DNA from 2 places in the Paenibacillus mobilis genome. Region 1 is predicted to be linked to the other one. Evidence: predicted binding sites of a transcription regulator. Region 1 holds the regulator's gene; the other holds the start of a gene.
What was found. The regulator CtsR, encoded in region 1, represses protease genes until heat stress. The targets are predictions, from matches to a motif close to ATGGTCAATAAAGGTCAAACA.
Positions count from the first base shown of each region.

Region 2: a site for CtsR is predicted at 11,740-11,760, ahead of clpP (ATP-dependent Clp endopeptidase proteolytic subunit ClpP). Genes of this name have one in related genera too.

Region 1 is NZ_JBZCMS010000018.1:57-14,935, forward strand. It holds rRNA gene rrf (5S ribosomal RNA) at 1-67, shown strand, start outside; gene AC3ZPD_RS21700 (hypothetical protein) at 228-380, shown strand; gene AC3ZPD_RS21705 (CtsR family transcriptional regulator) at 1,315-1,776, shown strand; gene mcsA (protein-arginine kinase activator protein McsA) at 1,865-2,380, shown strand; gene mcsB (protein-arginine kinase McsB) at 2,396-3,463, shown strand; gene clpC (ATP-dependent protease ATP-binding subunit ClpC) at 3,548-5,992, shown strand; gene radA (DNA repair protein RadA) at 6,221-7,588, shown strand; gene disA (DNA integrity scanning diadenylate cyclase DisA) at 7,602-8,678, shown strand; gene pssA (CDP-diacylglycerol--serine O-phosphatidyltransferase) at 8,837-9,559, shown strand; gene AC3ZPD_RS21740 (nucleoside triphosphate pyrophosphohydrolase family protein) at 9,640-10,035, opposite strand; gene AC3ZPD_RS21745 (PIN/TRAM domain-containing protein) at 10,266-11,351, shown strand; gene ispD (2-C-methyl-D-erythritol 4-phosphate cytidylyltransferase) at 11,488-12,195, shown strand; gene ispF (2-C-methyl-D-erythritol 2,4-cyclodiphosphate synthase) at 12,192-12,665, shown strand; gene gltX (glutamate--tRNA ligase) at 12,793-14,250, shown strand; gene cysE (serine O-acetyltransferase) at 14,848-14,879, shown strand, end outside.
Region 2 is NZ_JBZCMS010000007.1:35,450-50,328, reverse strand. It holds gene AC3ZPD_RS14200 (hypothetical protein) at 76-1,122, shown strand; gene secG (preprotein translocase subunit SecG) at 1,279-1,509, opposite strand; gene AC3ZPD_RS14190 (hypothetical protein) at 1,650-2,171, shown strand; gene AC3ZPD_RS14185 (LLM class flavin-dependent oxidoreductase) at 2,215-3,228, shown strand; gene AC3ZPD_RS14180 (OsmC family protein) at 3,388-3,849, opposite strand; gene eno (phosphopyruvate hydratase) at 4,052-5,338, opposite strand; gene gpmI (2,3-bisphosphoglycerate-independent phosphoglycerate mutase) at 5,485-7,038, opposite strand; gene tpiA (triose-phosphate isomerase) at 7,040-7,792, opposite strand; gene AC3ZPD_RS14160 (phosphoglycerate kinase) at 7,858-9,039, opposite strand; gene gap (type I glyceraldehyde-3-phosphate dehydrogenase) at 9,155-10,165, opposite strand; gene AC3ZPD_RS14150 (sugar-binding transcriptional regulator) at 10,258-11,283, opposite strand; tRNA gene AC3ZPD_RS14145 (tRNA-Arg) at 11,557-11,631, shown strand; gene clpP (ATP-dependent Clp endopeptidase proteolytic subunit ClpP) at 11,950-12,546, shown strand; gene AC3ZPD_RS14135 (hypothetical protein) at 12,828-13,124, shown strand; gene AC3ZPD_RS14130 (PdaC/SigV domain-containing protein) at 13,231-14,358, opposite strand; gene AC3ZPD_RS14125 (GDSL-type esterase/lipase family protein) at 14,571-14,879, opposite strand, start outside.

The DNA.
Region 1 (14,879 bases):
CGTTAAGCCCTCCAGCGCCGATGGTACTTGGACCGCAGGGTCCTGGGAGAGTAGGATGCCGCCAAGCAAAAATAAAGAGCACTGCCGTATTATCGGCAGTGCTCTTTTTCTTTTTTTATCCTTTTTGAAGAGTAGATCTAATCTTGAACAATAAAAGAATCTAGCTTTAGCTTTTTGAGAAGGACCTTTTTAGAAGACTTATACATGTGAAGCTAGGGGGATTCATTTTGAAGAAGATATTGATTGCTGGCGTGTTTGCTTTATTGCTACTGTTAAGCGTCTGTGAATGGCAACCTCAAAGTTTATACATCGCCGCCTACCGATCAGCCATGGAAGGTGGCCTGGGATTATTTCAGGCTGCGTGGCGAACAAAATTATGATGAAGCCAGTCAAACTGTTGGATGGATACGACAGAGAGGATGAAGGGGCGCGGATTATAAGTCATTTACCTGGAAATGACTTTTAAAAGAAGGGGTACGTTGTCTGCAGAACAAACGGATATCAGAAACGGCTTAAATATTTATGCGATACATGTTAGGGAAGATGAAATTGGCGGCCCTTGGAAAATCGATATGATTGGTGGTTCCCCCAAGATGGACGATTAGGTAATCCGAAGACTGCTGTTGATAATATTAACAGTGGTCCTTATTTAATTCGCAGAATGAAGAGATTTGTTGTCTATACCAGCTTGTTATCCCCAAATTCTCATCCCCCCCCGTTATTGGATTTTCTTTTTATCTCCTTTCATACACATTTTATCCATAGCCGTGTATAAATTCGAACAAAGGTCGAGAACATTCTCCACAAATTCACAAACTCATCCCCATAATCCCCTTTTTAGTTTCGCTAACTCCAAGTATTAATTCGCTGAGAGGCTTAATCTGGCTTTTTGAAAGCATTTATCCACAGGAAAGGACTCAATCTCGATAAGTTTATTCTTTTGGCTTAGGGATAAGTCGAGCATGGGGGAATTTGTTCGTAAAAACGGAAATCGGGTAATAATAAAGACGACTGTAGTGACAACGGTGATTTTGAATGGGCGACTAATTTAGTCCTTAAATGAGGATTTTATCGAGGATCAGTGCTTCAAAATCCCCGTGCAGCAAGAATAAATAATCTCCTGTAAGCCCAAACTAATGATAAAAACGAAAGCACTTGGCAAAAAAGAAAATTGTGCTATAATATGAATAAAGTCAAAGAAAGTCAAAGTCAATAATAGGCTTTTTCTAAGGTTTAAGTAAAGGTAAGTAAGGGTCTAAGTAAAGGTTTAGGTAGAAGTTTAAGGTTTTTTGTAATACTGAGGAGGGGAAGGGATTGCGCAACATCTCGGATATTATTGAGAAATATCTAAAAAGCATGATGCATGATAGTCCTTCCGGAGCTGTAGAAATTCAGCGGAATGATTTGGCTGATAAATTCTCCTGTGTGCCTTCCCAGATTAATTATGTAATAAGCACTAGATTTACGCTGGAGAAAGGTTACCTTGTGGAGAGCAAGCGCGGCGGCGGCGGTTATATCCGCATCAGGCGCGTAGAGCTTCCGGGACCTATGTCGCTTCATACCCATCTGCATCAGACGATCGGTTCCGAAATGGGACAGTCGGCGGCGGAAGGATTGATTTATCAGCTGGAGGAAGCGAAGGTGCTGACGCCTCGCGAAGCCAATCTGATGAGAGCGGCCATTTCCAGGGAAGTGATAGCCTTGAAGCTTCCGTATCGGGATCAGATCAGGGCGAATATCATGAAGGCGATGTTGATTTCGCTTTTGAGCAAGTAACGGAGTCAACGAGTATGAATAGTAAAGAAGAAACTCCTGCAGGAATTGTACAGCAATGTTCAGCCATTTCGTTAAGGAGGGATGCCGAATGCTTTGCCAGGAATGCGGGAAGCGACCGGCCAGTCTTCATTTCAGCAAAATTGTAAATGGAGACAAAAGCGAATATCATTTATGTGAATCCTGCGCCAGGGAAAAAGGGGATTTAATCCCGGGCACATCCGGCGGGTTTTCGATTCATAACCTTTTGTCCGGGCTGCTTAATTTCGAAACTGCCGAGCAGGGAAAACGGGCAACAAGCCCCGAGAATTTAAGATGTGAGGTCTGCGGCATGACTTATTCCCAATTCAGCAAGCTGGGAAGATTCGGCTGCAGTTCTTGTTATAAATATTTTAATGACCGTTTGGACCCGCTTTTCAAAAGAGTTCACGGCAGCACGGTCCACACCGGCAAAGTGCCGGTAAGGGTTGGCGGAGAAATCCGGACGAAACGCCAAATCGCTGATTTGAAACGCCGTTTGCAGGAGAGCATCAACCAGGAGGAATTTGAGGCGGCTGCCCAGCTCAGGGACCAAATCCGGGAGCTCGAGAGACAAATCAGCGAGTGATAGGGGGTCAAAACAATGAGTGCTATCCGTTTTACCGAGCAGCCGCTTAGCCACTGGATGAAGACGACCGGCGCCGAGTCGGAGATCGTCATCAGCAGCCGGGTGCGGATTGCCCGCAACCTGCAGCAGCATCCGTTTCCTCTGCTGGCTACGAACCGGCATTTGGAGGAAGTTCAGGATGAGCTGAAGGAAGTGCTTGAGGATCCAAGGCTTGAGGTTTACGGCGAAATTCATCCCATTGAGCTTTCTGCGCTTGATGAGCTGAACAAGAAGATGCTGGTTGAGAAACACCTGATCAGTCCGAACCTGGCCAATGAATCCCGAAATGGCGCTGTATTTATTAGTGATGATGAAAGCTTAAGCATCATGGTCAACGAAGAAGACCATCTCCGCATCCAATGTTTGTATCCGGGTTTTCAACTTAAGGAAGCCTGGGAGAAAGCGACGGCTGTGGACGATATTTTTGAAGACCATGTCAATTTTGCTTTTGATGATAAAAGAGGGTATCTGACCAGCTGCCCCACGAATGTGGGTACCGGTCTCCGCGCATCGGTCATGATGCATTTGCCGGCGCTGGTGCTGACGCAGCAGATTAACCGCATTTTGTCGGCCGTATCCCAAATCGGTTTGACGGTCCGGGGAATCTATGGCGAAGGCAGCGAAGCGATGGGGAACTTGTTTCAAATCTCAAATCAGATTACACTGGGACAAAGCGAAGCGGAAATTATTGATAATCTCCGCAGCGTAGTGCTCCAAATCATCGGTCATGAGAAAACGGCCCGCGAAAGATTGTTGAACGAATCGCGGCTCCGGGTAACCGACCGGGTGATGCGTTCCTTCGGCATTTTGTCCTATGCGGCGATGATCGACTCGAAGGAGGCGGCCCAGCGGTTGTCGGATGTGCGGCTCGGCATTGATCTTGGGCTGATTGAAGGCATTACCCCTCAGTGCCTGAATGAACTGATGGTGCTTACCCAGCCAGGCTTTTTGTACAATAACTACGAAGGCAGCATGGAACCTGGCGAAATGGATACATTTCGTGCCAGACTGATCCGTGAGAAACTGGGTAAAGGTTTAAAGTGACACCTTAGAGAAACCTAAAGATACATCTGAAGAAATACCTAAAGTAAGAAAAGGTAAATTCACCAATCATGGAGGTGCAGGAGAATGATGTTTGGACGATTTACGGAACGTGCGCAAAAAGTGCTGGCCTTGGCTCAGGAAGAAGCGGTAAGGCTCGGCCATAACAATATCGGTACAGAACATATTTTGCTGGGGCTGATTCGTGAAGGAGAAGGCATCGCCGCTAAAGCGCTTGTCGGACTCGGCCTTGGACTTGAGAAGATTCAGGATGAAGTAGAAACTTTGATTGGACGCGGCCAGGAACAGCCGACCAATATTGCATATACACCACGCGCTAAGAAGGTCATCGAGCTCTCGATGGATGAAGCTCGGAAGCTCGGTCATACTTATGTAGGCACAGAGCACATTTTGCTGGGACTGATTCGTGAAGGAGAAGGCGTAGCGGCCCGCGTGCTGAACAACCTGGGCATTAGCCTGAACAAAGCCCGCCAGCAAGTGCTGCAGCTGCTGGGCAGCAGCGAAGCGGTATCCAGCCACCATGGCCAGCCGGCGAACGTCAATACGCCAACGCTGGACAGCTTGGCCCGCGATCTTACCGCTTTTGCTAAAGAAGGCAATCTGGATCCGGTCATCGGACGTGCGAAAGAAATTGAACGCGTGATTCAGGTGCTCAGCCGCAGGACCAAAAACAATCCGGTGCTGATCGGTGAACCGGGGGTTGGTAAAACAGCCATCGCCGAAGGTCTCGCTCAACGGATCGTGGATAACGAAATTCCGGAAACGCTGCGCGATAAACGCGTTATGACGCTGGATATGGGTTCTGTCGTAGCCGGAACCAAATACCGCGGCGAATTTGAAGACCGCCTCAAAAAGATCATGGATGAAATCCGCCAAGCGGGCAATATCATCCTCTTCATTGATGAGCTGCATACGCTAATCGGTGCAGGCGGCGCGGAGGGTGCGATCGACGCCTCCAACATTCTGAAGCCGGCTTTGGCCCGCGGCGAGCTGCAGTGCATTGGCGCCACAACGCTGGATGAATACAGAAAATATATTGAAAAAGATGCGGCGCTGGAACGCCGGTTCCAACCGATCACGGTTGACCAGCCGTCTCCGGAAGAAGCCATTCAAATTCTGATGGGTCTGCGGGACCGCTATGAAGCGCATCACCGCGTGAAAATTACCGATGAAGCGATTGAACAGGCCGTTAAGCTGTCCGACCGTTACATCTCTGACCGGTTCCTGCCGGACAAAGCGATCGATTTGATCGACGAAGCAGGTTCCAAAGTCAGATTGAACTCTTATACGGCTCCGCCAAACCTGAAACAGCTTGAAAGCCGCCTGGAGGACATCCGCAAGGAGAAAGACGCTGCGGTTCAATCCCAGGAATTCGAGAAAGCGGCGGCTCTCCGCGATACGGAGCAGAAGATCCGCGAAGAGCTGGAGACGACCAAAAACCAATGGAAAGAAAAACAAGGCCGTACCGATTCAGAGGTAACGCCTGAAGATATCGCTCAGGTTGTAGCCAGCTGGACCGGTATTCCGGTAAACAAACTGAAAGAGGAAGAAACCGAACGCCTCTTGAATATGGAGCAGATCCTGCATGAACGCGTCATCGGCCAGGAAGAAGCCGTTAAGGCTGTCAGCCGCGCCATCCGCCGCGCCCGTGCGGGTCTGAAGGATCCAAAACGTCCGATGGGTTCGTTTATTTTCCTTGGGCCAACCGGCGTAGGTAAAACCGAGCTTGCACGCGCGCTTGCGGAAGCGATGTTCGGCGATGAAAATGCGGTCATCCGGATCGACATGTCCGAATACATGGAGAAACATTCGACTTCCCGTCTCGTCGGAGCGCCTCCGGGATATGTGGGTTATGAAGAAGGCGGCCAGCTGACGGAAAAAGTACGCCGCAAACCTTACTCCGTAGTTCTGCTTGATGAAATCGAAAAAGCACACCCTGAAGTGTTCAACATCCTGCTTCAAGTGCTTGAAGATGGACGTCTGACAGACTCCAAAGGCCGTGTGGTTGACTTCCGCAACACGCTGATCATCCTGACGTCCAACGTCGGCGCCGAAGCGATCAAACGGAACACGACTATGGGCTTTACCGCTGCGGTTGACGCAGGTGCGGACTATGACAACATGAAAGGCAAAGTGATGGATGAGCTTAAGAAAAGCTTCCGTCCGGAGTTCCTGAACCGGATCGACGAAATTATCGTCTTCCATTCCCTGCAGGAAGCCCACATTGCCGAAATCGTTACGCTCATGTCCGAAGAGCTGCGCAAACGGCTCCGTGAATACGACGTCGATTTCCTGCTCACCGACAAGGCGAAAGCGTTCCTGGCCAAAGCCGGATTTGATCCGGCCTACGGCGCACGTCCGCTCCGCCGCGCCATCCAGAAGCATATCGAGGACCGTTTGTCCGAAGAGCTGCTGACGGGTAACGTGAAGAAAGGCGATTCCCTCATCATCGATGAAGAGAACGGCGAACTGACGGTAAATCCGGCAGGAAAAATTTCATCGGAAGCGTAAGCTTCCTTTGGAATTCTAACGGGGCACAGAATAAAATAACCCAAAGGCCGCTCTGACACCGGGTGTCAGAGCGGCCTTTTTTTCGTTTTGCCGGGATGCCTTTCGACTGCTAAATAATTTTGGATTTTTGCCGATGAAAAGGTTAGGAAAATAGCGCGGGAGGAACTTTTGTTCCGTCTTGAGAAGTGGTAAACTTTTTAATGGTGACTATTGTATAGGGAGAGGTCAATGGCTAAAACTAAAACAAAATTTTTCTGTACGGAATGCGGCTACGAAACCCCGAAATGGTACGGAAAATGTCCGGGCTGCGGCGCATGGAACTCCATGGTGGAGGAACTGGACACCGTGGTCAAAACGCAAGGCATGTCGTCCGGCATTTTCCAAAGTAAAGAAAAGCCGCTTCCCATCATAAGCATAGATAGTGGTACGGAGCAGCGGGTGCAAACCGGCATCGGCGAGTTGAACCGGGTGCTGGGCGGAGGTCTGGTGCCGGGTTCGCTGATTTTGGTCGGCGGGGATCCGGGCATCGGGAAATCGACCCTGTTGCTGCAAACGTCGCATGAGCTGGCCAAGTCAGGCCTTAGAGTGTTGTATATTTCAGGCGAAGAATCCGTTCGCCAAACCAAAATGCGCGCAGAAAGACTGGGGGCTTTATCTCCGGAGCTGTACGTACTGTGCGAAAGCAGCGTGGAACGGATCGAGGAAGCGATTGACAGCGTAAAACCTGACTTTTTGGTGATAGATTCGATTCAAACGGTTTATTTGTCGGAAATTACGAGCGCACCGGGCAGCGTATCCCAGGTCCGGGAATGCACGGGCCGTTTTATGCGGATAGCCAAAGGGCAGGGCATTGCCACCGTGCTGGTCGGACACGTTACGAAAGAAGGAGCCATCGCAGGCCCGCGGATGCTGGAGCATATGGTGGACTGCGTCCTTTATTTCGAAGGGGAACGACACCATACGTACCGGCTGCTTCGGGCGGTGAAAAACCGCTTCGGCAGTACGAATGAGATCGGGATCTTCGAAATGAACGAATCCGGTTTGGCGGAGGTGTCGAATCCTTCCGAGCTGTTTCTGTCGGAAAGATCGGCGGGAGCGGCGGGCTCGACAGTTGTTGCCAGTATGGAAGGAACAAGGCCTATGTTGGTGGAATTACAGGCGCTGATCGCAGCCACACATTTTCCGGCTCCGAGAAGAATGGGAACCGGCGTAGACCTTCATCGGATGAACCTGATCATCGCGGTGCTGGAGAAACGGATGGGCATGTTCCTGCAAAACCAGGACGCTTACTTGAATGTGGCAGGCGGAGTACGGCTCGACGAGCCGGCCGTCGATCTGGCGATTGCGGTGAGCATCGCTTCAAGCTTCAGGGATGTGCCGACGAAGCCGGAAGACGTGATCTTCGGTGAAATCGGCTTGACGGGCGAGGTTCGGGCGGTGTCCCGGGCAGAGCAGCGGGTGCGGGAAGCGGCAAAGCTCGGCTTTAAGCGGGTTATTTTACCGGAGAAAAGTTTAAAGGGGTGGAACAGCCCCAAAGAAATAAAGGTCATTGGCGTAAATACCGTAGCTGAGGCGCTGTCGGCCGCGTTAAATTAGGGGGCAAGAGGGAATGAAAGAACCGAATCAACTGGAGAAAATGAATGACCTGCTTAGGCTGGTTGCGCCGGGAACCGCTTTTCGCGACGGGCTTGAAAACGTGCTCCGCGCCAAAACAGGCGGCCTGCTTGTCGTCGGCTACAGCCCTGAAGTGATGGAGGTAGTGGAGGGCGGATTTTTCATCAACTGCGATTTCTCGCCGAACTATTTGTATGAGCTGGCCAAAATGGACGGGGCGATTATTCTCAGCGAAGATTTGAAACGGATTTTGTATGCCAACACGCAGCTGATTCCGGATTCGTCGATTTCCTCTTCAGAAACCGGGATCCGGCACCGTACCGCCGAGCGGGTGGCCAAACAGACCGGCAAGCTGGTGGTCTCGATTTCCCAGCGGCGGAATATCATTACCTTGTATCAAGGCGGGCTGCGGTATTCGCTGAAGGAAATCGGCGTAATCCTGACGAAAGCCAATCAGGCGATCCAGACGCTGGAGAAATACAGATCCGTGCTGAATCAGGCTTTGACGAACCTTTCGGCTTCGGAGTTTGAAGAACTGGTTACGCTGCCGGAGGTCATTAACGTCATTCAAAGGGTCGAAATGGTTATCCGAGTCAAGCTCGAAATCAAACGTTTTATCAACGAGCTCGGCACTGAAGGAAGACTGATCAGCATGCAGATGGAAGAGCTGGTCAGCAATATGGAGGAAGAAGCCTGGCTGCTTTATAAAGATTATGCCAAAGAAGACGACGACGAAGCGATTCGTGATATCATTATGGGACTTAAACGCTCAAGCGATGATGAGCTTCTCGACGTTCACCATATTACGCGCCTGCTGGGTTATCCCTCTTCCGCAGCGACCTCCGAAGAGATCATTGCTCCAAGGGGTTACCGGATTTTGAACAAAATCCCGCGCCTGCCGAATGTGATCATTCATAATTTGGTGGAGCGTTTTGATCAGCTGCCGGGAGTTATGATGGCTTCCATCGGAGAACTGGACGAAGTGGACGGTATTGGCGAATCCCGGGCCAGAGCGATCAAAGACGGTTTAAAACGATTGCAAGAGCAGGTATTTATTGACAGACAAATCTGATTGGATTAGAATACATGGATGCGGCTTTTGGAAGGTATCATCTTATGTCGATCCTGCAAGAGGAATTACCAGCGGCTGCTGGTATTCCCAAGTAACCTCCGGAAGGTTTCATGCTGAATCTCAGGAAGGTTGGGGAACAATAAATTAGAGGTGAAGAAATGATAACAAAATCAATTCCGAACATGTTTACGCTCGGTAACTTGTTTCTCGGAATGATCGCCATCATGTTGACGCAAAGCGGGAAGTACAGTTTGGCGGCCATCATGGTCATTGTGGCGATGCTGCTGGACGGACTCGATGGGCGTGCTGCACGAGCGCTGGGATGCCAAAGCGAATTCGGCAAGGAGCTTGATTCATTGTCAGACGTCATTTCTTTTGGCATTGCGCCGGCCATGATTATGTACAGTATCTCCTTCCACAGCGTACCGACTGCACTTGCCTGGATTGTCACCGCGATCTTCCCGATGTGCGGCGCTCTCCGATTGGCCCGTTTCAACGTAAAGCCCGGCATTCCGGGGTATTTCGTAGGTCTGCCGATTCCGGCTGCGGGAAGCGTGCTTGCAACGCTGTCTTTGTTCCACAAAGAAATCAGCGCTCTTTATTTTATTATCGCCATGCTGCTGTTGTCTTATTTGATGGTCAGCACGGTTCGTTATCCTAATTTCAAGAAAATCGGGTTACCCCGCAAGGCCGTTTGGATTGCTCCATGGATTGTTATGGCGGCGATCGTTATTGCGGTCAAGTTTCCGGAGGAATTGTCGAAGCTTATTTTTGTCCCGCTGGTCCTTTATGCCCTGTATGGCTTCAAACAAAACATTGAACGCCTGTTTAAACGGAAAAATCATTCCTCCGAAGAAGTATATCGTTCGAAGAACTCATAATATAAACCTGATTCAGCAAGAAAAGCCGTCCGGCTCGCCGGGCGGCTTTTTTGCATTTGCTTATATAGACTAAACCAGGCTCAAGACAAGTTAAACAAACCAAGCGTACTGCATTTTTTGGATTCGTTTTCGACGACTTCATCCATATTGATATCAAGCAAATTGCACAGTGCGGACATGTAGAACAAATTTCGGCCCAATTCGGCGCTGATGGCTTCCCGGCAAGCGTCGCACAATTGTCCGTGGACATGTTTGCCCGCGACTTCCTTCGCCTGCTCAAGGCTCATTTCCGGTTCGAGAATTTGTTTGGTCGCATGGAGTTCAATGCAGCCGCATTCCGTTACCGCTTTGACGACAGCTCGATTGACAGAAGCGCTGCTCTGACCGTTTTTGGAGAGAACATCCAGCAGACTGCGGTGACGGAGCAGCAATTCAGAGACTTGTTCTTGAAAAGACTGTAAGGTTAATGCGCTCATTTTTCCATCCACCTTTATCAAGTTAAGTTGCATTTATTATAGTCTAGGCCCAAAACCATTTTCAACCAAAAAAGAAAAGCTTCGCCTAACTGAAAATCCCTGTTCTGAAGCAAATTGAAGCTAACAAGGCTGGAATTCGGCAGCAGTCCGGCATAAAAAATTTTCCCCGCGGGGATTGAAATACCAGTATTTGGTTCATACTGGGTAACAAAAGGAGGTGAAAGGACTCCATGATAAAGAGAGCCTTTCAAATATTAGCAGGCCTTTGCGGGGCCTGGGCTGGCTATACGAATGAAGCCTTGTATCCCTATTTGCCGCAGTCATTCCAAAATGTATTGGTCTCTATGAATGAGTTGAGCGTTCATCTTATTTTTGCTGCCGTAGGTGCTTGCCTCTTTCTTTTGATCTTCTCTATCTTTGCAAAAATGATTTCAGACCGTGTGCTTTCCGGCATCACTTCTTTGTCCAGACAACCTATGGATCAGCTTGCGGCCGGCGCGGCCGGGCTGATGGCGGGACTGCTTATTTCACTGCTGCTGTACCCGGCAACGACATGGCTTGGAGACATGAGCGATTGGGTAAGGCTGGCCAGCGCCTGTCTGCTTGGTTATGCGGGTTTGCGTATCGGGCTGGAGAAAAAAGAAGAGCTCGGCTCCTTCTGGAAGTCCGGCAAATGGAATGCCGTGCAAGCGGAAGAGAAGTGGGCCCATGAACACAAAATCCTGGATACCAGCGTCATAATCGACGGGCGGATCGCGGATATTTGCAAAACCGGTTTTATTGAAGGTACGATCGTGATCCCTCAATTTGTACTGGAAGAACTTCAGCATATTGCCGATTCTTCGGATTTGCTCAAACGCAACCGGGGACGCAGAGGGCTGGATATCCTGAACAAGATCCAGAAAGAGCTGGATGTGCAGGTGTTGATTTATGAGGGGGATTTCGAAGAGATTTCCGAAGTGGACAGCAAGCTGGTCAAGCTTGCCAAACTTCTTCACGGCAAAGTCGTCACCAACGACTTCAACCTGAACAAAGTGTGCGAGCTGCAGGGCGTGTCCGTGCTGAATATCAATGACCTGGCTAATGCGGTTAAACCGGTTGTGCTGCCGGGCGAAGAGATTATGGTCCAGGTGATCAAAGACGGGAAAGAATACGGGCAAGGCGTAGCTTATCTGGATGACGGGACTATGATCGTCGTCGAGGGAGGACGCGATTTTATCGGCAGCATCACCGAGGTTCTGGTGACGAGCGTGCTGCAGACCTCGGCGGGACGGATGATTTTTGCGAAACCGAAACTGTTGGAAAAAGCCCAATAACAAGGTATGATGGATGAAGGAAATCGGCGGATATAAAGCCGGAGCCGGATTGCGGCGGTTAATGCCGCATTGGAACGGCACCGGATTCCGCACATCATATTAAGCAGGGCAGGAGATACGTTTGACGGAACCGGGAATGAGGCGGCAGGTCGGCGCCGTGATTGTGGCGGCGGGCCGCGGCACAAGGATGGGAACAACCGAAAGCAAGCAGTACCTGCTGCTGGACGGCAAACCGATTATTGTACATACGCTTGAAGTTTTCGAGCAGGAGCCCCTTATTTCAGAGATTGTACTTGTGACAGGGGAACAGGATGTGGAACGCTGCCGCAGTTGGGTGGCCAGTTACGGACTCCAGAAAGTGACCACGGTCATTTCAGGCGGTGCGGAACGCCAGGATTCGGTATATAAAGGGCTGCAGCAGTTGGCTGCCGAGTGGGTGCTTGTTCACGACGGAGTCCGTCCGTTTGTGTCCGGCGCTCTTATTCGTTCGTGCTGCGAAGGGGCCTGGGAAAGCGGAGCCTCGGTGCTGGCCGTTCCCGTTAAGGATACGGTGAAGGTCGTGGGTGCGGACGGTTTTGTGAGTGCTACACCGGACAGGCGGAGCTTGTGGGCCATTCAGACCCCACAGGCTTTTCGGCGTTTAGAGCTGATGGAGGCGCATGAGGACGCCCGGAGGAACGGCTTTATCGGCACCGACGATTCGATGCTGGTTGAACGGATGGGAACCCGGGTTAAAATTGTGCAAGGCGATTATACCAATATTAAAATTACAACCCCGGAGGATCTGGATTATGCGGCGTTTATCCGGTCCGTGCGGGGACGGCAGGGAGAGGACAAGAAATGATTAAAGTGGGACAGGGATTTGACGTCCATCAGCTGGTGGAAGGCAGGCCGTGTATTATTGGGGGAGTAACCATTCCTTATGAAAAAGGGCTGCTCGGCCATTCCGACGCGGATGTGCTTCTGCACGCGATCAGCGACGCCATACTTGGCGCCATTGGCGAAGGAGATATCGGCCGTCATTTTCCAGATACGGATGCGGCTTTCAAGGATGCGGACAGCCTGAAGCTGCTGGAGCAGGTGTGGGCGATGGTGGAGAAACGGGGCCTGAAGCTCGGCAACCTTGATGCCACGATTATTGCCCAAAAGCCGAAAATGGCTCCGTATATTCCTCAAATGGTGGAAATCATCGCCGGCGCCTTGAAGGCGGAACCGGCCAATGTGAACGTCAAGGCTACTACGACGGAGCAGCTCGGATTTGCCGGCCGCGGGGAAGGCATTGCTGCGCAGTGCATCGTTTGTCTGACGGCCTAATCTATTGTCTGTGCGGATTAAATTATGCTATGATCGTGGAATGAACCCGGGATTTCAGGCGTGAATACGCTGATGCCGGGTAATTACTTTTTACCGAAGGAATAGAAATCGTGGAGGGGACTTACCAATGAGCGAAGTACGTGTCCGTTATGCACCGAGTCCGACGGGGCATTTACATATCGGCAATTCGAGAACCGCTTTGTTTAACTACTTGTTCGCCCGCAGCCAGGGCGGAAAATTCATTATCCGGATCGAGGATACGGACGTGAAGCGGAACGTGGCCGGCGGGGAAGAAAGTCAGCTGAAATATTTGAAATGGCTTGGCTTGGACTGGGACGAAAGCGTGGACGTGGGCGGCGAATATGGTCCTTATCGTCAGACTGAACGTCTGGAAATTTATAAAGAGTACTGGCAGGATCTGCTGGACCGCGGTCTGGCGTACAAATGTTATTGTACGGAAGAAGAGCTGGAGGCGGAACGCGAAGCCCAGCAGGCCAGAGGCGAAACGCCCCGCTATTCCGGCAGATGCCGCCATTTGACGGATGAGCAGCGTGCTGCTTTTGAAGCGGAAGGCCGTGTGCCGAGCGTTCGGTTCAGCGTGCCGCAAGGACGGACTTTTTCCTGGGACGACCTTGTTAAAGGCACGATAAGCGTAGAGTCGGATATTTCCGGCGACTTCGTCATTGTGAAGAAAGATGGAATCCCGACTTATAATTTTGCGGTGGTGCTGGACGATCATCTGATGAAAATCTCGCACGTGCTGCGCGGGGAAGACCACGTATCCAATACGCCCCGCCAGCTGATGATTTATGACGCGTTCGGCTGGGAGCCGCCGGTATTTGCGCATATGACGCTTATTGTGGGCGAAAACCACAAAAAGCTGAGCAAACGCGACGAATCGATCATCCAGTTCATCGAGCAGTATGATAAACTTGGGTATCTGCCGGAAGCGCTGTTCAACTTTATTTCCCTGCTTGGCTGGTCGCCGGAAGGGGAAGAGGAGTTTTTCACGCGCGAACAGCTGATTTCGATCTTCGATGCCAAACGCCTGTCACGCAGTCCGGCCGTGTTTGACACGAACAAGCTGGCGCATTTGAACAACCATTACATTAAAAATTCCGACCCGAAACGTATTGCCGACCTCGCGATCCCGCATCTTCAGCAGGCGGGCCGTCTGCCGCAGGAGCTTTCGGCTGAGCAGCGGCAGTGGGCGGAAGCCCTGGTGGCGCTGTATCAGGAGCAGATGACGGCGGCTTCCGACATCGTCGGGTTGTCCGAATTGTTTTTCCGCACACATCTGGAGCTGGATACCGAAGCCGCGGCGATTCTGGCGGAAGAGCAGGTGCCTACGGTGCTTAAGGCCTTGCTGGATAAGCTGGCTGCGACCGAAGAGTTCAGCGCTCCGCATATCGCGGCTTTAATCAAGGAAGTGCAGAAGGAAACCGGCTTTAAAGGAAAACAGCTGTTTATGCCGATCCGCGTTGCTTTGACCGGGCAAATGCACGGCCGCGATCTTAACCAAACGATTTATCTCCTGGGCAAAGATACGGTGCTCGACCGTTTAAAAGCCCAAATTAAAGGTTAATTCCGCTCGCTTCTTGTCAGATGTGCGGCTTTTGAGTAAGATGAAGGCATATGAAACCTATATAAACCAGCGATGAACAGGAGAAGTAAGCCTGGCAACGCGCCTTACAGAGAGGATGACCGGCAGCATGAAACGAGCTGCGCGGCTGAGAGTCGTCCGGTGAGCGTTCGGCCGAAATGCACCTTGGAGCTGCCGCTTGAATGCGCGGGGACTGAGAGATGTCCGCTCGCCGCTGTAGAGTGCGCCGTTTTGTCCCCGTTAAGGACACCGGAGAGGATCTGGCTCTTGTCTGTCCGCCTTTTGCTTGCATGCAAAAGACGAGGGGGGATCAGATAAGCAGAGTGGGACCGCGTTTATAAAGCGCCTCTGCAGCATGATGCTGCAGGGGCGTTTTTTCATTTTGGATCGGGAAGAGTCGCGATCGAAAGAAAGTTCCGGGTTCCTGAACCTTTTTTATAGGGATCGGCTCAACCACAAACCACAGAGCACCAGGGTTCTCTTGAACCGATGGCATCATGCATTTCATGCTTTACCGAAAGTTGGAAGATGCAGGCAGCGGAAAAGGCTGCAGGGTATTGACAGGGGGAGGGATCAGGTATGTTCAAGGCGTTCAGATCAGATATCCAGGC
Region 2 (14,879 bases), on a different contig from region 1:
TAAACCGCCGAAAGCCCCCGATAATGAATATATAGAGCTTTTTTAAATTCAAATTGTTGAAAAGTGGGTGGAGGAATGGATCGATTCGCATTTTGCCGGTCCCGTGACAGCTTTTTTGTGTTCCTTGTCTGGATTGCACTTATCATTATCGTGCTGAAAGATCCTATGCTCCACAGCGAAAATCCCCGGCTGCTTGCCGTGGTAGTGGCAGGAGGTGTTATCTGCAGCATTCCCGCCGTTATGCATTACAGAAACCTGAAAACCCCCTACATCAAGTATATTTCAGCCACGCTTCTGCCCTTAATCACGCTGTACGCATTATCCCAGCAGTTTAATTTGTTCAATTTGATTCTCCTTTATTTGAACCTGATTTTTTTATCGCTTTATGCCAACTATCGGTTGATTTTGTACAACGGGGTTTTGGTTACTATGGTTACCTTTGGGATCTATACGTTTGCTCATCCTGACAGCTTTTTTCTGCAAAAAAACCTGCTCCCGCTGCTGGTGGCCGTCGTTCTCATTACCGCAACGCTCGCCTTTAACGCTTTCAAGACTGAAAAAATGGCCGAAGCGCTAGCAGTAAAACAGCAGGCCTACGACCAGGTACAGACGCGGACCCACGCGGCTGCAGAGGAATTGCAGTCCACGGTTGATCTTTTATACAACTGGAGCCTGGAGCTTGAACAGGAGCTTCAGCACGCCTATCGGATCTGCCATGATATTACTTCTTCTCTCGATTCCGCGAACGCGGTCCTGGATTTAACGGTCGAAACGGCCTCCGACCGGGAGACGCAGCTGCCGCTGCGGGGAGGCCACTCTGAAGCAGACTTGAATTTTTTTTGTAATCCCGACTCCGCCATCAAGCCGGACCATTCTCATTCGTTTTCGCCAAAACCTTCCGGCATTCTGGATATGCGGGAGCGGTTTCTCAGAATTACGGCAAAAATGCTTCATTTGTCCGAAAATATGGAGGTCAACAAACAAGCCATCGAGGATATTAAAGCGGGTCTTTCCCACCAATACAGCAAGTTGTCCGACCTAATCCAGTCCACCGGCTGCCCGGATTCCAAGGCTCATCCGCTGGAGGGGGCTGCTTCAGCCGGCAGGAAGGCTGTTCCCTAGTAGCTCTTTTTACATAAGTCACATTAAGCGGTTCTGAAGTCTTTTGGATTTAATAGCTCTGGCTTCTTTAATTCCACTTTAGTTTCAAAAAATTTCAAAAAAAGCCTTCGACCCAAGGTCGAAGGCTTTTCATTTTACCGATATGGATAACCGCGCTTATTGGAATACCGCAACCAGAATAGCCACGATAAAAAATCCGGCTGCCATTACGATTGTGGTGCGTTCCAGCACCAATTCCATGCCGCGTGCTTTCGTTTTACCGAAAAGATGCTCCGCACCTCCGGAGATGGCACCGGCCAGACCCGCGCTTTTACCTTTTTGCAAAAGAACGACTGTAATCAAACCGATGGAAAAGATAACCAACAAAATTTTCAACAGAATATCCATTCATTCCACCCCCTAGGTAGATACATCTATAATCCTAAAAAACAATTATCGAAACTACACATTGCCTATATTTTATCACAGCCGACTGACCTAACACAAGCTATAATTCATTTCAAGACGAACCTGAAAGGAGAAAGAGGATGTCAAAAACTAAAAGATCGGGTACGAAAAAGCCGTTTACCGTCTGGCTGCTTGCTGTTCTGCTAATTTTATTAGGTTTGGGCGCCGGTTTTGGCGGAGGAACGCTGGTGCTGGACCCCACAGGCGGACTGCTTGGTCTGCCAAAAGATATCATGATGGTGAACTGGTTTCCGGATTATTTGATTCCTGGACTGATTTTGTTGATCGTGCTGGGGATTTGTCCGGTCATAACCGCTTCAGGACTGCTGCTGACATGGAACTGGCGGTTTGTCCAGGCCCTGAACCCCTATAAAACGCAGCATTGGTGCTGGGCTTTTTCCCTCTATGCCGGCTTCGCTTCCCTGATCTGGATCATGGTGGAGATCTATATTTTACAGGCCATCGCGGTTGTTCACCTGATCTATTTGGCGGTCGGCTTTGCCATCCAGATCCTTACCCTGCTGCCTCCGGTTATCCAATACTGTAAACGCAGCGAAAATCCTTCCTCACCATCCTCGCAGATTCAAAGTTTAAAATTTTGACCTCTCGCCCTCCAACTTGTAAAGTAGGAGTTGAGGTGATGACATGTTAACGAGACTAGGTGTTCTCGACCAATCGCATATAAATGAAGGCGGCACGGCCGTTCAGGCCTTGTCCGACACAACCCGGCTGGCGCAGGAGGCGGACCGCCTCGGCTACCACCGGTATTGGGTGTCCGAGCACCACAGCTCGCGCAGCCTGGCTCATTCCAGCCCGGAGGTGCTGATCGCCCATCTGGCATCGCACACTTCCCGGATCCGGGTGGGCTCCGGCGGCATCATGCTGCCGCATTACAGCGCCTATAAAGTGGCGGAAAATTTCCGCCTGCTGGAGGCGCTGTACCCTGGCCGGATCGATCTTGGGATCGGCCGCGCGCCGGGCGGGCGGCCCTTGTCCACACGGGCGCTGCAGGAAGGCCGGTATCATCACGGCGATACTTATCCGCAGCAGGTCGTCGACCTGATTGCGTATTTGAATGACGCCGTGCCGGCCGACCATCGCTTCCCGGGCATACTGGCAGCCCCGTCCGTGCCAACGGCGCCGGAGCTGTGGCTGCTTGGGTCCAGCGGCGGCACCGCTGGACTGGCTGCCGAAGTCGGCGCGTCGTATGCCTTCGCGCAGTTCTTCGGCACCGCCGGCGGCTCGGAATCGGTCCACATGTACCGGGAACGGTTTATCCCGTCCCTGATGGAAGAAGGACCCCGGGCCCTCGCCGCCGTGATGGTCATTTGCGCCGACACCGAAGAAGAGGCGCTGGACCTGTCCTCCAGCGTCAGCCTCTACTTCTACGCGCTTGAGACCGGCATGGAGCTTTCGTATCTGCCTTCGGTCGAAACGGCCAAAAGCTATCCTTACACCCCTTACGACCTGGCACGCCTGGAAGCGGCCCGGGAGAAGCGAGTGATCGGCACGCCGGAGCAGGTAAAAGCCAAACTCGAAAAGCTGGCCGAAGAGTATCAGACAGAGGAGCTGCTGCTCGTGTCCCCGATTTTCGATCTGCAGGCGCGTCTGCGTTCCTACCAGCTTGTGGCGGAAGCTTTTGGACTGCAAAAAGCTTAATTCGAATTCGGTTCGCCTACTTACTTCAAAGGCAATATCCCAACGGCAGATTCATAGCCGTGTATGATCTGGAGCGCCGCATCCTTTGCGGCGCTCTTTTTTACCCGCAAAAAAAGGCTGCAGGAGTCCTGCAGCCTTTTACGTATTTTTCAAACCGTCCTACTGGGCCGCCTTGGCGGCAGCCACTTCGATGTCCGGCTCGGTTGCGAGCGCCACGTTCCCTGCTAAAGCGCGGGAAATCATGCAGGCTCCCTCCGATTTACCGGCGATCAGTCTGGCCCGTTCTACTTCCCGTTCACCGGAACCGGCCTTAAGCACAATATGCGGACGATGCACAATACTTTCATAGGTGAAAATATTGTTGGTGACGTCCACCGTCCCTTCCGAGTTCAGCGTTAAGCTCTCCGTCTCGATTCCCGACCGTTCCAGTGCCGCGGCCAAAGTGATCAAATAACACGTCGCCGCAGCTCCGAGCAGCATTTCGTCCGGGTTCGTTCCCGTCCCCGGTCCGCCCATCGGCTCCGGAATGGAGATTACCGTTTTCAAGTTGCCGGTCTCGATGGTTCCTTCGCTGTTGCGGCCGCCGTTCCAAACGGCGTTCAGTTGAAACAAGTGTCTCATGCCGTTGCCTCCTTAATCATCATGGTATGGACGTATGGTCTCTCTGCAGTCATTGTATACGAACAGACGCAAATTTGCCATATTTGAGTAAAAACAGCAGGACCCGGAATGTATGCAGATAGAAAAATCCCCCGGCATATCGAAACACACCGGAGGATTCCATGCTAGATTTATACCCGTTAAGCTTTCATTCTTTCAAACCTTATTTTTTCAGGTTGTAGAAGGAGTTCAAGCCGTTGTATTGAGCAAGTTCGCCCAATTGGTCTTCGATGCGAAGCAATTGGTTGTATTTTGCGATACGGTCCGTACGGGAAGGAGCACCTGTTTTGATTTGGCCAGCGTTTGTTGCAACCGCGATGTCGGCGATTGTGCTGTCTTCGGACTCACCGGAACGGTGGGAGATAACAGCTGTATAACCAGCGCGTTTAGCCATTTCAATAGCGTCGAAGGTTTCTGTCAAAGTACCGATTTGGTTTACTTTGATCAAGATGGAGTTGCCGATGCCGTCTTCGATGCCTTTAGCCAGACGTTCTGTGTTCGTTACGAATAGGTCGTCACCAACCAATTGGATTTTGTTACCCAATTTCTCAGTCAGCAGCTTCCAGCCTTCCCAGTCGTCTTCGGAGCAGCCGTCTTCGATGGTGATGATTGGATATTTGTCTACCCAAGAAGCGAGCAGGTCAACGAACTCAGCGGAAGTGAAGGATTTGCCTTCGCCTTCCAGGTGATATTTACCGTCTTTGAAGAACTCCGTGGACGCAACGTCCATACCCAGGAATACGTCTTTGCCTGGTGTGTAGCCGGCTTTCTCGATCGCTTCGATGATCGAAGTCAAAGCATCTTCGTTGGAAGTAAAGTTAGGAGCAAAACCGCCTTCGTCACCAACTGCCGTGTTCAGGCCTTTGCCTTTCAATACGGATTTCAGGTTGTGGAAGATTTCAGCGCCCATACGAAGCGCTTCTTTGAAGCTTGGAGCGCCTACAGGGAGTACCATAAATTCTTGCACGTCAACGTTGTTGTCGGCATGTGCGCCGCCGTTAACGATGTTCATCATAGGAACTGGCAATTGCTTAGCGTTGAATCCGCCGAGGTAAACATACAAAGGCAGGTCCAAAGCGTCTGCTGCAGCGCGGGCTACAGCCATGGAAACCGCCAGGATGGCGTTAGCACCGAGTTTGCCTTTGTTAGGCGTTCCGTCCAAAGCGATCATCATTTTGTCGATGCCCAGTTGGTCCAGAGCGTCCATGCCGATCACTTCGGGAGCGATGATGTCGTTAACGTTAGCTACGGCTTTCAGAACGCCTTTGCCCAGGTAACGGGATTTGTCGTCGTCGCGAAGCTCAACGGCTTCGTGAGCGCCTGTGGAAGCACCGGATGGTACGATAGCGCGGCCGATAGCGCCGGATTCCAGGTAAACTTCAACTTCAACAGTCGGGTTGCCGCGGGAGTCGAGGACTTCGCGTGCGTATACGTCAGAAATAATAGTCATTTTGAGTATTCTCCTTTTCGAAATCATTTTTTCAAAGTTGGTTTGTGTTGTGTACTAAAGCTGTACTAAAGCCTAATCGGCTTTCTGGTAAAACTTCTCTGAGCAGAAGTCTAACGCTTTATGTTCGCTTTCGCAAGCAAGCAGGCTTATTTGCGGCTGGCGATCATGGATTGTCCTGTCATTTCGGCAGGCAAAGGCAGCTGCATCAGATCCAGGATCGTTGGCGCAACGTCAGCCAAAATGCCATGCTCGCGCAGAACGACATCATGGGAAGTCACGATAAACGGAACAGGGTTTGTCGTATGAGCCGTGAAAGGACGGCCATTTTCGTCGAATACCATGTCCGCGTTGCCGTGGTCGGCGATGATGATCGCTACGCCGCCTTTGGAAACAACGGCATCCACGACTTTACCTACGCATTCGTCCGTTACTTCAACCGCTTTGATCGTTGGCTCCAGCATGCCGGAGTGCCCAACCATGTCCGGGTTGGCGAAGTTCAGGATGATCGTATCGAAGTTCTCTTCTTCGATCTCTTTCACGGCTGCGGCCGCTACTTCGTAAGCGCTCATTTCAGGCTGCAGGTCGTAAGTGGCGACCTTCGGCGAGTTGATGAGGATACGGGTTTCGCCCGGAAGCTCCACATCGCGTCCGCCGCTGAAGAAGAACGTTACGTGAGGGTATTTTTCAGTCTCCGCAATGCGAAGCTGTTTCTTGTTGTGCTGCACAAGCACTTCGCCCAGTGTGTTATCCAGGTTTTTAGGCTCGTAGGCTACGTATCCCCCAACCGTTTCGCTGAACAAGGTCAAGCATACGAAATGCAAACCTTCAGGGAATTTTGGTCCACGATCAAAGCCGCGGAAGTCGAGGTTCGTGAACACTTGGGACAGCTGAATCGCACGGTCCGGACGGAAGTTCAGGAACACGACGGAATCGCCGGATTCAACGGAACCGACCGGCTCTCCTTGACCGTCCACAATTACAGTCGGCACCATGAATTCGTCAAACACGCCGTTGCTGTAAGAATCTTTAACAGCTTGGAGAGGATCCACGTAGTGAGGACCTTCGCCGTAAACGATCGCACGGTAGGACTTCTCTACGCGGTCCCAGCGTTTGTCGCGGTCCATCGAGTAGTAACGGCCGGAAAGCGTCGCAATTTTGCCGATACCGATCTCTTCGATCTTCTTGATCAGCTGGCTCAGGTAACCTTCACCGCTGTCAGGAGCTACGTCGCGGCCGTCAAGGAAAGCATGGATATACACTTCCTGCATATCTTCTTTCTTGGCCAGCTCCAGCATCGCAAACAAATGGTCGATGTGCGCATGCACGCCGCCGTCGGACAAAAGGCCGTACAAATGCAGCTTTTTGCCGTTTTTCTTGGCCGCTCGAACCGCTTCAACCAAGGTTTGATTGTCAAAAAACTCGCCTTCGCGAATGGATTTCGAAATCCGGGTCAAATCCTGATAAACGATACGGCCTGCGCCGATGTTCAAGTGACCCACTTCAGAGTTGCCCATTTGGCCTTCCGGCAAACCTACCGCTTCACCGCAAGCGGTCAACGTGGTATTCGGATATTCTTTCAGATAACGGTCATAGTTCGGTTTCTTGGCTTGGGCAACCGCGTTGCCTTCCACCGTGTTGCGAAGACCGAAACCGTCCATGATGATCAGGGCTACAGGTCTTGGTACAGTGTTTCCAGCCATCTTACTTGGCCCCCTCAACCAGAGCGATGTAGGAAGCAGGCTGCAGGCTTGCGCCGCCTACGAGCGCACCGTCGATGTCGCTTTCGCTCATGTATTCCTTAACATTTTCAGGTTTCACGCTGCCGCCGTATTGAATGCGAACTTTGCTCGCCGTTTCGGAGCCGTAAAGACCATCCACCAGGCTGCGGATATAAGCGATAACTTCGTTTGCATCCTGAGCAGTGGAGGATTTGCCTGTGCCGATCGCCCAGATAGGCTCATAAGCGATTACGACCTGAGCGGCCTGCTCGGCAGTCAAACCTTTAAGCGCAGCTTCGGTTTGCACCTTAACTACTTCTTTAGTTTGGCCGGCTTCGCGCTCTTCCAGCTTCTCGCCTACGCAAGGGATTGGCGTAATGCCGTATTTGAATGCCGCGTGCACTTTTTTATTCACGATTTCGTCGGTTTCGCCGAAATAAGCACGGCGTTCGGAGTGCCCGATGATGACATAATCGACACCGAGCTCCTGCAGCATTTTGCCGCTGATTTCGCCGGTAAACGCGCCTTCGTCTTCGAAGTGAAGGTTTTGGGCACCGATCTTGATGGAAGTGCCTTTAGCCGCTTCCACCAATGCCGGGAGGTTGGTAAACGGAGCGCAGATGACGCTTTCTACGCCAGCTACTTCCGCTTTGCCTTTAACTTCTTCGAAGAACGTTTTTGCTTCGGAAACCGTTTTGAACATTTTCCAGTTCCCTGCAATAATTGGTGTTCTCATGCCGTTAAACCTCCAATGTTTCTTTCTTAAATCCGTGGTGCCACTAAGCACCGGTTCAAGCCGTCTTATTTATCGTTCAAAGCCACTACGCCTGGCAAAGCCTTGCCTTCCATGAATTCGAGGGAAGCGCCGCCGCCAGTGGAAATGTGATCCATTTTGTCAGCCAGATGGAATTTCTCTGCTGCCGCTGCGGAGTCACCGCCGCCGATGATGGTGTAGCCTTCTGTAGTTGCGCAAGCTTCAGCCACTTCACGTGTTCCGTTAGAGAAAGGTTCAATTTCAAATACGCCCATAGGTCCGTTCCAAACGACGAGTTTGGAGTTCTTGATGACGTCCGCATAAATCGCACGTGTTTTAGGACCGATATCCACACCTTCCCAGCCTTGAGGAATGCTGTCGATGTCTACGATATCTTTGTTGGCATCCGCTTTGAAGTCGTCAGCGATCACGCAATCGACAGGAAGCAGAAAGTTTTTGCCGAGTTTCTTGGCTTTTTCGATGAAGCCCAAAGCTACGTCCAGTTTGGAGTCGTCGCACAGGGACAAACCGATTTCATGGCCTTGAGCCTTGAAGAAGGTGTAGGACAAGCCGCCGCCAATAAGTACGTTGTCTGCAAGGTTCAGCAGGTTATCGATCACGTCAATTTTATCTTTAACTTTGGAGCCGCCGATGATCGCAGTGAAAGGACGTTCCGGATTGGACAAGGCTTTGCCCAGAACGGACAATTCTTTTTCCATCAGAAGACCGGATACAGCCGGCAGATAATGCGCGATACCTTCCGTGGAAGCATGCGCGCGGTGAGCGGCGCCAAAAGCATCATTGACGAACAGATCGGCAAGCTCGGCGAATTGTTTGGCAAGCTCCGGATCGTTTTTCTCTTCGCCCGGATAGAAGCGCACGTTCTCAAGCACAAGCACGTCGCCATTGTTCAGTTCGGCGATTTTGGCTTTCACGGCTTCGCCTACAGCTTCATCCGCTTTGGCAACCGGTTTGCCAAGCAGCTCAGCCAAACGTTCAGCAGGAGCAGTCAAACGCATGGATTCGTTAACTTCACCTTTAGGACGGCCCAGGTGGCTCGCCAGGATCACTTTCGCACCGTTTTCGATCAAATATTTGATCGTAGGCAGCGTTTCGCGGATCCGGGTATCATCCGTAATTTTGCCGTCTTCGAGCGGCACGTTAAAATCGACGCGTACAAATACGCGTTTGCCTGTTACTTCTACATCGCGAACACTTTTTTTATTCATGGTTCGTTCCTCCGCACCCTTAAATTTGATTATCTGCAATTCAAGGAAAAACACTCATCATGTATAAAGAGCGGAAACACTGGCTGTTTCCGCTCTTTGGTTTCAAGCAAGGCTCTTATTTAGCCAGTTTTGCGAAGTGTTCCAAAGTACGAACGAGCTGCGCAGTGTAGGACATTTCGTTGTCGTACCAAGCTACTGTTTTCACCAATTGTTGGTCGCCAACAGTCAATACTTTAGTTTGAGTAGCGTCGAACAGGGAACCGAAAGTCATACCTTTGATGTCGGAGGATACGATTTCGTCTTCTGTGTAACCGAAAGTTTGTGGATCAGTAGCGGCTTTCATTGCTGCGTTAACTTCGTCCACAGTTACTTTTTTGTTCAGTACAGTAACCAGCTCAGTCAGGGAACCTGTAGCAACTGGAACGCGTTGTGCAGCGCCGTCCAATTTGCCTTGCAGTTCCGGGATAACCAGGCCGATTGCTTTAGCAGCACCAGTTGTGTTAGGGATGATGTTTTCAGCAGCGGCACGAGCGCGGCGGAAGTCACCTTTCGCATGCGGAGCGTCCAAAGTGTTTTGGTCGCCAGTGTAAGCATGGATTGTAGTCATCAAACCTTCTACGATACCGAAGGAATCGTTCAAAGTTTTAGCCATAGGAGCCAGGCAGTTCGTTGTGCAAGATGCACCGGAAATAACGGTTTCAGTTCCATCCAGCGTGTCATGGTTTACGTTGTAAACGATGGTTTTCATGTCGCCTGTAGCCGGAGCGGAGATTACAACTTTCTTAGCTCCGCCTTTCAGGTGAAGCTCGGCTTTTTCTTTAGTTGTGAAGAAGCCTGTGCACTCCAGAACGATGTCAACGCCTAGGTCGCCCCAAGGAAGTTCTTCAGGGTTGCGGTTAGCGAGAACTTTAACTTCTTTGCCGTTTACTTTGAAGAAACCTTCATGAACTTCAACTTCACCGTTGAATTTGCCTTGAGTTGTATCATATTTAAGAAGGTGTGCCAGCATTTTAGCGTCAGTCAAGTCGTTGATTGCTACCACTTCGATACCTTCTACTTCTTGAATACGACGGAATGCCAAGCGACCAATACGTCCAAAACCGTTAATGCCTACTTTTACACTCATTGATAGATCCTCCCAAAGAAAAATATTTTTTTATATTTAGTCAGGCCTGATGACCTGAGTAAAACAACGTTGGTTCATACCGTGTCTGCATGCTACAGAGATTTAATGATCTCTTCGGCCGCCGCTTCGTCCGTGATCAGGATGTCCTCCTGCCCGAATTTCAGCACGGCGTGAATGGCCTGCGCTTTGCTGCGCCCGCCCGCAATACCGATGATCGTCTCCGTAGACTTGATGTCCTCGAGCCTTAAACCCAAAGTCAACATCTTATGAACTACGGAACCCTGCTCGTTAAAGTAGTAGCCAAAGGATTCGGCAATGGCTCCGTCTCTTGCGAGTTCTTGCACCATCTCACGATCCAGCTTGCGCCTGCGCGCCATTTCCATAGCGTCTCCGATGCCGTGCACCACGATCCGCGCCTTGCGGATCAAGTCCACAATCTCTTGAATGTTAGGGTCATGGACAAGGGAATCATAGGCTTCACGGCCAAGCAGATCAGGTACATGCAGCAGCCGGTATTCGGCGCCTACCCGTTTTGCCATGCCGGAAGCTATCGTGTTGGCCTGGATTTCCAGGCTTTCGCCAAGACCTCCGCGGGCCGGTACAAACCAGCTTCCTTTAATAGGCGATGCCGGAGGCGTAAGCTGCTCGGCCATAACGGCCAACGTCGATCCGCCGGTTACGGCGACCACGTCATTGTCCCCGATGACTTCAAGTAAAGCTCTAGCTCCTGCACGTCCCAGCTCACGTTTGGCGGTTTCGGCCGCTTCGCAGTCTCCTGGCACCACGACCACCTTCCGCAAACCGTAAGTGTCGCGGATCTTCTTCTCCATTTCGGACAGTCCCAGCAGTTCTTTCGCGAACGGCTTCATCTGTTCCAGCAGCTGGAGGCCCGCCGCACTGACTCTCATGCCCACATTCTCGATTTCGATAAGCCCTTGGGCCTTAAGGAGATCTGTTTCCGCGCGCAATACGCGTTCCGTCATATTCAGGGAGAGCGCAAGCGTGCGTCTTCCGATGACTTCCTCGAGCATGATCTGGTTCAGGATCAGATATCTCTTCTTGAGAACGTCCATGAGATCAGGCAGAAGCTGCTTTTGGATCTCCAACAAATCTCGCAATGTCTTCACTCCTGCGGCTTCGACTATCTCTCTCCATTCCTCTGGTCTTAAAATGTCCCGGGTTAACTTTTTAAGTCCCACTGATATTCTAACCAATTTCTCCTCTTGTTGCAAGTGCATCGTCCGTAGAATGAGCAAGTTTTCCATCCTCTATTCGTAAGACTCCGCAGACCTCTGCAATTGTAATAAATATAGCCGTTTGGGCTTGCTTTTTAATTTGGGAGCGACTATAATAAATTCTGTTGACTTTATTGAGGTCTCTTAAACAAATATGCGCCCGTGGTCCAATGGATATGACGTAGGCCTCCGGAGCCTGAGATCGAGGTTCGATTCCTCGCGGGCGCGCCATTTCAGCTTTAACGGCTTTTAAACAGCCGGGTCTGAAACCTTAATTGATGAAACATCCTATATATGTTTAACCAGAAGTCCGAGGAATCGGGCTTTTTTTAATCCGTTAGTTTGACTTTCTTTGACTTTCTGTTTGAAATTGTTTATGATGTGGTTATTAACAGTGTTGCTGGATATGGAAGGCGGTTTAAAGGGGACTGTTTTGGTCAATCCTGTAATCGCCGGGCCAAACGGGCCCATACTGTTAAACGCTGCTGCCTGTGTATCCCGGGCATTAAGCCTAATACTTACAACTTTAATTCTAGGAGGGTTTTTATCGTGAGTTATATTCCTATGGTCGTCGAACAAAGTAACCGCGGAGAGCGTGCTTACGACATTTATTCCAGATTGCTCAAAGACCGGATCATTTTCCTTGGCTCCCAAGTGAACGACGTTGTGGCCAACTCCATTATCGCGCAAATGCTGTTCCTGGATGCCGAAGAGCCTGGCAAGGACATTCACCTTTACATTAACAGCCCTGGCGGTTCCATTACGGCAGGCATGGCGATTTACGATACGATGCAGTTCATCAAATCCGACGTTTCCACGATCTGCGTGGGCATGGCGGCTTCCATGGGCGCGTTCCTGCTGAACGCCGGCGCCAAAGGCAAACGCTACGCGCTGCCAAACAGTGAAGTAATGATTCACCAGCCGCTGGGCGGGGCCGAAGGCCAAGCGACGGATATCGAAATCCGCGCGCGCCGCATCCTGAAAATGCGCGACAGCCTGAACAAAATCCTGGCGGATCGCACAGGTCAGCCTTTGGAACGCATCGAAAAAGACACCGACCGCGACTACTTCATGACTGCGGCGGAAGCCAAGGAATACGGCCTGATCGACAAGGTGATTGAGAAAGTAAATTCGGAAGGCGTATAAGCCTTCACGGCTTGGGATCATCTGAACCATTTTAAAGCGGTAATCCGCTGCGGTGTGCAACCGGCAGCGGATTACCGCTTTTTCTTTTTCCGGCAGCTCCCCGATCGAACCCTCACCTCCCTCCGCCAAAACCTTATGGTGAAGGGGAATCCCCTCTCGTTGCCCATTTTCACAATTTGGACGACCTTTTTTACAACTTGAATACGTTATTGCAATAGGTCCCCTCTATATTGAAGGAATAGGATTAGCCCCTAACTTAGACAATGGAGACGATAATGGTCATGGAAAAGATATGGATCATAGAGGATGAAGAGGCCATTGCAGAGCTTATCCGGCTAAATTTGAGCCTTCGGGGCACAGCCATTAAAGAAACAACCTCGTATGCTTATACCAGCAATATGTTCCATGTGCTGATCCATCTGGACAATGGCCAAACCGACATCGTGGACGTTGACAGCCATACCGGAGAAGTTTATTCCTATAAAGGCAACGCGGACCAAGGCGAGTTAGACTATATTAAGCAAGAGTCCCAATCGGCCGAGAAAGAGGATACCTCTTCCTATCTGGATCAAAATTAATTAAGTTAGCAGGTATTAAAAAAACAAAGAGCCGTACCCGGATAGAGGCAATCCCTCCGCCGGGTACGGCTGTTCAGATTTCACCTAACTTGAGATAAACCGCGGCTTAGTTGGCGGCAAGCGGGTTTACCCCTTTCGGCAGCAGCGCCGAAAACGGAAGATAATATTCCGGGAAGCCGGCCGCATAAGGCAAATACTCATAAAGCTGGAAGAAAATTACGAGGCCATCATCCTTCAGATAGAAACCCGGTTTGTCTCCAACGGTCTTAAAGCCGCCGAAGTAGCCGGGGGCGGTTTTCAGTTTGCCCCCCACCTTGGCATCGATAGCTTTCACAAAGTCGGGATTTGCTTTAAGGAGATCCGCCAGTTCAACTTGTTTGCCGTCGCTCAGCCGGAAGGTGAGACCTTCCAGAGCACTCATCCCGTGTGCACCGCCGGTGTAATCATAGTTCAACAGACGGAAGCTGAGATATCCGTTTCGGTTATAAGTGACCGCGTAATACATGTCGAATTCGTTTTTGGCGCCTTGCGGGCCAAGACCGAGCTCCTTCGAACGTTTCAAGGAATCCTGCACATAAGCATCCGCCCGGTCCTTAAAAATTTTGTTGATCTGCTCCTGAACCTCGTCATTCGCGAGGCCGCTGATTACCGGATACTGAATTTGAATATCCGTTATTTTATCCGACTGGGTCAAGCTTTTCGCCGTCACTTTCAAGTCGTTCAACTGGAGAGGCACGAGATTTACGGTTTTAGTCGCGTTGTTCCATTCCGCCCGGTAGCCCAGATTATCCGTCAGTAAATGCACGGACACATAATTTAGCCCCTGCTTGTTGATCCATTCGTAATCCGGAAATTGCGTGGCCCCGTTTACGCTGACGCCCACCGTTCCGTAGGCAGTCGGAGCAAGCTGGACGGCAAGATTCCCCCGGGTAATCTGATAAGTTTTTGTTTTGGCGTCATAGGACACCTTGAAGCCCAGACTATCGCGGAGAGCCGCAAGCGGAATCAAAGTCCCCTCCTGTCCCGCCAACGCTTTTTGCGTAAGAGGTTTACCGTTTAGCATCAGGTGGATGGAGGCCTGCTCTTTGGATGCTGCCGGAGCCGCAATGGCGGAGTTCGGGACCGAGGCGGCTGACACGGGCTGTACCGCAACCGCACTTGTCCCCGCCAGCAGGGCAGCAGCCAGCAGGGCGCCGCTCCATTTTTTATTGTTCCTATTGTCGTTCCTATTCATGTCGGTCATTCCTTTCATCGCTTGCTGATTCGACTGCCATCTTTCCCTAATAGGTTATTACCCGTTCTATTATAGCTTCCCCTCGCTCTAAGAAATTAAAGTTCCGGTAACAATCCAGAGACAATCCTGCCATTTCCCAGACAGAAACAAAATACCCGCATTCAGCCGAATGCAGGTTAAAGTGCTATACCTATTTCTTTTATATCTATTTATTATCCCAATCTTCCGTAGCCCAAAGCATTCAAATGCTCCGCAATCGTGCGGTATCCTCTTCCGTTCGGATGGAGGTGATCCAGAAACAACAACTCTCTTTCACGTCCGGAGAAATCGGGATAAATGTTGGCAAATCCGTACACCTGATTGGTGTACTGGGCCGCATAGCGGTTAAACTGCTGAACCCAGTCCGTCGCCTCGCCAATCCTCGGATAAGGATTATAAAGGCCTACCACACGGATGATATGAGCTTTTCCATACCCGGATTTCAACCGGTAAACTTCGCTTACGATACTCGAAAAATTCTG